DNA from 2 places in the Allorhizobium sp. DMC15 genome. Region 1 is predicted to be linked to the other one. Evidence: predicted binding sites of a transcription regulator. Region 1 holds the regulator's gene; the other holds the start of a gene.
What was found. Region 1 encodes HrcA, which represses chaperone genes, less so after heat shock. Its sites were predicted from a motif close to GTTAGCACTCNCNNNNNGNGAGTGCTAAC; they were not measured.
Positions count from the first base shown of each region.

Region 2: a site for HrcA is predicted at 1,805-1,833, ahead of groES (co-chaperone GroES). Genes of this name have one in related genera too.

Region 1 is NZ_JBQUZB010000001.1:302,909-306,608, reverse strand. It holds gene hpf (ribosome hibernation-promoting factor, HPF/YfiA family) at 1-29, shown strand, start outside; gene ptsN (PTS IIA-like nitrogen regulatory protein PtsN) at 99-563, shown strand; gene grpE (nucleotide exchange factor GrpE) at 639-1,268, opposite strand; gene hrcA (heat-inducible transcriptional repressor HrcA) at 1,368-2,456, opposite strand; gene rph (ribonuclease PH) at 2,629-3,345, shown strand; gene ACT53S_RS01520 (VOC family protein) at 3,356-3,700, shown strand, end outside.
Region 2 is NZ_JBQUZB010000001.1:837,852-841,551, reverse strand. It holds gene ACT53S_RS04035 (TIGR01459 family HAD-type hydrolase) at 1-263, opposite strand, end outside; gene chrA (chromate efflux transporter) at 372-1,727, opposite strand; gene groES (co-chaperone GroES) at 1,892-2,188, shown strand; gene groL (chaperonin GroEL) at 2,258-3,700, shown strand, end outside.

The DNA.
Region 1 (3,700 bases):
GGATCGATTCCGCCAACATCAAAGGCTGATGAGACTGGCGCGGGCGAATGCCATAGGCATTCGCCCGCCACCGGCTCAGACGCATGAAGGAAATTGATATGGCCTTGGCAGATTTGCTGCATCAGGATGCTGTCGTACCGACACTCAGGGTGAATTCGAAGAAGCAGCTGCTTCAGGAACTTGCGGCCAAGGCTTCCAAGCTCACAAATATCCCCGAGCGCGAGATCTTCGACGTCATCCTGCAGCGCGAACGGCTGGGCTCCACGGGCGTCGGCAATGGCATCGCCATTCCGCATGGCAAGCTGAACAAGGTCACGCAGATCACCGGCGTCTTCGCGCGCCTGGAAACCCCTGTCGACTTCGAAGCCCTGGACGACCAGCCGGTCGACCTCGTCTTCCTGCTGCTGGCCCCCGAAGGCGCTGGCGCCGATCATCTGAAGGCGCTGTCACGCATTGCGCGCGTACTGCGCGACCAGGATCTCGTTTCCAAGCTGCGCGCGACCGACTCCGCCTCGGCGATCTATACCTTCCTCAACGAAGAGCAGGCTTCCAACGCGGCATAAGCTGCGGGAGGCCGACGGCGGACATAAAAAAAGCGCCCTTCGAGGCGCTTTTTTCGTATCAGATGAGAGCGTCGCTCAGGCCTTGGCGGCATCCTCTGCTGCGGCTTCGGCCTTCGGGCCACCCTTGGCGACACCGACCATAGCGGGACGCAGAACGCGTTCGCCGATCGCGTAACCGGCCTGGACGACCTGAACGACGGTGTTGTTGGCGACATCGGGATTGGGAACTTCGAACATGGCCTGGTGGAAGTTCGGGTCGAACTTCTGACCGACCGGCTCGATCTTGCGGATCCCATGGCGCTCCATGGTGGCCAACATGCCGCGCTCGGTCATCTCGACGCCTTCGATCAGGGCGGTGACGGCGGCATCTGCACCCGCGCGGGCGTCTTCCGGCAGGCTCTCGATGGCGCGGCGCAGGTTGTCGGAGACCGACAGCATGTCGCGGGCAAAACCCGTCACGGCATAGGACTTCGCGTCCTTGATCTCGCGTTCGGTCCGGCGGCGCAGGTTGTCCATGTCGGCCGCCAGACGCAGGAAGCGGTCGCGCAGGTCGGCATTTTCCGCCTTCAGCGCATCAAGGGCTTCGGTCGCGGCGCCTTCGGCTTCGGTCGTCGCTTCGGCGTTTGTCTGGTCTTCCTGAGCTTCGGTAGCGTAAGCCTCAGCGGCGTCCGCGTCAGGTCCGTTCTTGTTGGTTTCTTCGGTCATGACGTTCTCCGAATGTCTGCAATTTGAACACGAGGTTCGATTTCGTGCCCGATATCAGGGTTTGGGGTGAAAAAATCAAGGGTCGCTGGCCAATTCGGCCTAACGCCCGGAGCGCGACAGGCGCGCCATGAGTTGGGCGGTGTAATCGACCATCGGCACGATGCGGGAATAATTGAGCCGCGTGGGCCCGATCACACCGACGGCGCCGACGATGCGGTCTTCACCATCGCGATAGGGTGCCACGATCAGCGAAGAGCCGGAAAGCGAGAAGAGCTTGTTTTCCGAACCGATGAAGATGCGGACACCCGGGCCGCTTTCGGCGAGGTCGAGGATCTCGACAAGACTTTCCTTGCGTTCCAGGTCGTCGAAGAGCAGGCGAAGGCGTTCGATGTCTTCGAGGTCGACCAGACCTTCCAGCAGATTGGCGCGACCGCGCACGATGAGACGCGTCGGGTTCTTGTCGGCCCCCTCGCCCGACCAGACTGCCAGGCCGCGCTTGACGAGGTCCTGGGACAGAGTATCGAGTTCGGAGGCGACCTCCGCCTTCATGCTGTCGATCTGACTGCGCAATTCGCGCAAGGTCTGGCCCGCCAAGTTTGCATTGAGGAAGTTGGCGGCTTCGGTGAGTTGGGACGCCGTGATGCCCGAGGGCAGGTCGATGATGCGGTTTTCCACCTGGTTGTGTTCGCCGACGAGCACGGCGAGCGCCTTGGTCGGCTCCAGCCTTATGAATTCCACATGCTTGAGGACGGGATCATTCTTTGCTGAGATGACCAGACCGGCGCCACGCGACAAGCCAGACAGCATGCGGCTCGCCTCGGTCAGCATGGTTTCCACCGGCTGGTCGGGGCTCGACGGGCGGATCTGGCGCTCGATCGAGTCGCGCTCGGTTTCCGAGAGATCCCCCACCTGCATAAAGGCGTCGACGAAGAAGCGCAGGCCAGCTTGCGTTGGAAGGCGGCCCGCGCTGACATGGGGGGCGTAGATCAGGCCCAGATGCTCGAGATCGCTCATCACGTTGCGCACCGAAGCGGGCGACAGAGACATCGGCAGAAGGCGGGAGAGATTGCGCGAGCCGAGCGGATCGCCGGAGTCGAGATAGGTCTCGACGATCCGTCGAAAGACCTCCCTGGAGCGGTCGTCCAGCGATGCGGCAACATCTGCGATGGTCGTCTTGGGTGCGGCCATTGTCAGCGCAGGCATGATCTCATTGTTTCCATGGGCAGAATATAGTCATTCGCATGACGATGACAAAGGGCAAATTCGCCCGAAGTCCCGAGTTGCCGGGCGTTCATTCGGTTTTTTCTTTGCAAAGGACAGCCACCCTCCTTAGAAGGCAGTGACAACCCAGGAGATTTCAATGCGGCCATCCGGCAGAAAAACAGATCAAATGCGCAAAGTCTCGTTCGAGCGCAATTTCTCCAAGCATGCCGAGGGGTCCTGCCTGGTGAAGTTCGGCGATACGCATGTGCTGTGCACCGCGAGCCTGGAAGACAAGACGCCGCCATGGCTGCGCAATTCCGGCAAGGGCTGGGTGACGGCGGAATATGGCATGCTGCCGCGCGCCACGGGTGAGCGCATGCGTCGCGAAGCCTCTTCCGGCAAGCAGAGCGGCCGCACGCAGGAAATCCAGCGGCTGATCGGCCGCTCGCTGCGGGCCGTCGTCGATCTGGAAGCGCTGGGTGAACGCCAGATCTCGATCGACTGCGACGTTATCCAGGCGGATGGCGGCACGCGCACAGCGTCGATCACCGGCGCCTGGATTGCGCTGCACGACTGCCTGAAATGGATGGAAGCGCGCAACATGGTGAAGGTGGAGAAGGTCCTCAAGGACCATATCGCCGCCATTTCCTGCGGGATCTTCGCCGACCAGCCGGTGATCGACCTCGATTATCTGGAAGACTCGGCCGCAGAGACCGATGCGAATTTCGTCATGACCGGCTCCGGCGGCATCGTCGAGATCCAGGGGACTGCCGAAGGCAAGCCGTTCAGCCAGGACGAATTCCTGACGCTGCTGGGTCTGGCCCGCAACGGCATCGACGAACTGGTTGCCCTGCAGAAGCAGGCGATCGGCTGAGGACTGCCGCATGATCGAAGGGGTTCTCGAAACGGCACTCTACGTGGACGATCTGGACAAGGCGGAAACCTTCTATGGGGAGGTGCTGGGGCTCCAGACGATCCGGAGAAACGGCAATCGACACATCTTCTACCGCTGCGGATCGGGCATCCTGCTGATCTTCAACGGCGTGGAAACGCTGAAACCCCTGCCGCCCGGCTCGCTGGGCGTGCCGAGACACGGCACGACGGGGCCAGGCCATGCCTGTTTCCGGGTCACCGGGAACGATCTCGACGCCATGGCGGACAAGCTGAAGAAAGCCGGTGTCGCCCTGGAATCGACCGTCACCTGGCCGAACGGCGCGCGATCCATCTAT
Region 2 (3,700 bases), 530 kb from region 1:
CGGGTCACGTCGCCCGAGGTGACGATGCGGTCATAGGCCGTGTCTGGAACGCCGATGGCGCGCAGCTGCGGGATGACGCCGATGGCAGGCCTGGGCGAGTTGGTGATCAGCACCACCGTCAGGCCCTTTTCGCGGGCTGCCGTCAGCGCTTCGCCAGCGAGCGGGAAGGCATCGATACCGTTGTGCAGCACACCCCATACATCGCAGAGAATGACGTCATACGCGTCGGTCACGTCGGCAAGGGTGGAAATGCTGCGGGTCATCGTCTGTCCTGACTCTCAAGGTAAGACGGGTGACATGGCAAAGGACGGGCGGCAAGGCAAGGGGCAAGCGTCGCGGAGATCGAAATTGCAACGGCCGCTCGCACCGGTTCAGAGCAGGAAACGGGCAGCGAGGCCCAACGCCCCTGCGGCGAGAAGCGTCTTGCCGATGCCGAGGTGGAAGCGGAAGATCAGCACGGCAGACACCACCGCGATGACCAAAGCCTGCCAGTCCAGGCTCGTCCAGACGGGCTGCGGCACCGACAGCGTGAGCGGACCGAGGGGTGCGAGTGCGACCGGTTCGACCTGTGTGAAGATCACATGCAGGGAGAACCACACCGCAAGGTTCAGGATGACGCCGACCACGGCGGCGGTGATGGCGGAGAGTGCCGCGCCGAGGAGGCGGTTGCCGCGCAGCCGCTCGATATAGGGGGCGCCTGCGAAGATCCAGATGAAGCTCGGGATGAAGGTGGCCCAGGCGGCGATGACGCCACCGAGGAGGCCGCCGAGCAGCGGATCGAGCGCCCCGCTCTGCCGGAAGCCGGCGAGGAAGCCGACATAGGAGAGGACGAGGACCAGCGGTCCGGGCGTCGTCTCGGCGAGCGCCAGGCCATCGAGCATTTCGCCGGGTTTCAGCCAGGCATAGTGATCGACCGCGACCTGGGCGACATAGGCGAGCACGGCATAGGCGCCGCCAAAGGTGACCAGAGCCATCCTGGAGAAGAAGCTCTGGACTTCAGGAAGTGCGGTTTCGGGCAGCAGAAGCCAGAGAAGCGGCAAGGGCGCGAGCCAGACGGCAATCCAGAACAGAAGCGTTGCGATCTGGCTCAGCAGGGGCGGACGGGCACGAAGCTCGTGCGAGATCTCCGCCGCCGCAGACGGCGCGCCGCGCGCATGGAAAAGGCCGATCAGGGCTGCGGCAAGCACGACGAGCGGGAACGGCACCGAGAGGAGGAAAAGAGCGAGAAAGGCGGCGGCAGCCAGCCAGCGGTGGAAACCGCTTTTCAGCGCCCGCTTGCCGATGCGGATCACGGCTTCGACGACGATCGCCAGAACGGCCGCCTTCAGGCCGAAGAACAGGCCGGCGACAAGGCTCGTGTCCTGGTACAGCGCATAGAGTGTCGAAAGTCCGAGGATAACCGCAAGGCCGGGCAGCACGAAGAGAAGGCCTGCGACTATCCCGCCGCGCACGCCATGCAGCAGCCAGCCGATATAGGTGGCCAGCTGCTGCGCTTCCGGTCCTGGCAGCAGCATGCAGTAATTCAGGGCATGGAGATAACGGGCCTCATCGATCCAGCGCTTTTCGTCGACGCAGATCTTGTGCATCAAAGCGATCTGCGCGGCCGGGCCGCCAAAGGAGAGGACGCCGATCCGGGCAAAGGCGGATACGAGTTCTGAAAATGTCGGAGATGCAGGGCGATCGATCGGAACCTGGGTGTCGTGAATGTCGGTGGACTTCGCCGGCATGCACACTCCTTTTTCCCACACGTCCTTTTTTCACGCGCGCGCTTGACTCATCGGAGGGCTGTTCTTATCTCAGCCTCGCTGGCACTCCCCGAGGGAGAGTGCTAACAAATTCCGATGTGGTCCCATCCGGGATCGCGAATGTCATTTGATCGAGGGATTAGACAATGGCAAGCACCAATTTCCGTCCTCTGCACGATCGCGTTGTCGTCAAGCGCGTCGAGTCCGAAGAAAAGACCAAGGGCGGCATCATCATTCCCGACACCGCCAAGGAAAAGCCGGCTGAAGGCGAAGTCATCGCTGTTGGCCCGGGCGCCCGCGACGAAAGCGGCAAGCAGGTTGCCCTCGACGTGAAGGTCGGCGACCGCGTCCTGTTCGGCAAGTGGTCTGGCACCGAGGTCAAGCTCGACGGCGTTGACCTGCTGATCATGAAGGAAGCCGACATCATGGGCATCATCGGCTGATTTCAGCCGGATACCCGACTTCCTTTTTAACCAATTCACCAATGGGCTAGACGCCCGGGAGTTTTGAACATGGCTGCTAAAGAAATCAAGTTTGGCCGCACCGCGCGCGAAAAGATGCTGCATGGCGTCGACATCCTCGCTGACGCCGTGAAGGTTACCCTCGGCCCGAAGGGTCGTAACGTCATCATCGACAAGTCCTTCGGCGCTCCGCGCATCACCAAGGACGGTGTATCGGTCGCCAAGGAAATCGAACTGGAAGACAAGTTCGAAAACATGGGCGCCCAGATGGTCCGCGAAGTCGCTTCGAAGACCAACGACATCGCCGGTGACGGCACCACCACCGCAACCGTTCTTGCCCAGGCCATCGTTCGCGAAGGCGCCAAGGCCGTTGCTGCCGGCATGAACCCGATGGACCTGAAGCGCGGTATCGACCTCGCCGTTTCGGAAGTCGTCAAGGATCTCCAGGCCAAGGCGAAGAAGATCTCCACCTCGGCTGAAGTTGCCCAGGTCGGCACGATCTCGGCAAACGGCGACACGCAGGTCGGTAACGACATCGCTGAAGCCATGCAGAAGGTTGGCAACGAAGGTGTCATCACCGTCGAAGAAGCCAAGACCGCTGAAACCGAACTCGAAGTCGTTGAAGGCATGCAGTTCGACCGCGGCTACCTGTCGCCCTACTTCGTGACGAACCCGGAAAAGATGGTCGCTGACCTCGAAGACGCGTTCATCCTGCTGCACGAGAAGAAGCTCTCGAACCTCCAGGCCATGCTGCCGGTTCTCGAAGCCGTCGTTCAGACCGGCAAGCCGCTCGTCATCATCGCTGAAGACGTCGAAGGCGAAGCCCTTGCTACGCTCGTCGTCAACAAGCTGCGTGGCGGCCTGAAGATCGCTGCCGTCAAGGCTCCGGGCTTCGGCGATCGCCGCAAGGCCATGCTGGAAGACATCGCCATCCTCTCGGGCGGCACTGTCATCTCGGAAGACCTCGGCATCAAGCTCGAGTCGGTTACCCTCGACATGCTCGGCCGCGCCAAGAAGGTCTCGATCACCAAGGAAAACACCACCATCGTTGATGGCGCCGGTGCAAAGTCCGACATCGAAGGCCGCGTTGCCCAGATCAAGGCCCAGATCGAAGAAACCACCTCCGACTACGACCGCGAGAAGCTCCAGGAGCGTCTGGCCAAGCTCGCCGGTGGCGTTGCCGTCATCCGCGTCGGCGGCTCGACCGAAATCGAAGTCAAGGAGCGCAAGGACCGCATCGACGACGCTCTGAACGCGACCCGCGCGGCCGTTCAGGAAGGCATCGTACCGGGCGGTGGTACCGCTCTGCTGCGTTCTTCCACGAAGATCACCGTGAAGGGCGTCAACGACGACCAGGAAGCCGGCATCAACATCGTTCGCCGCGCTCTCCAGGCTCTGGTTCGCCAGATCGCCACCAACGCTGGTGACGAAGCTTCGATCATCGTCGGCAAGATCCTCGACAAGAACGAAGAAAACTACGGCTACAACGCCCAG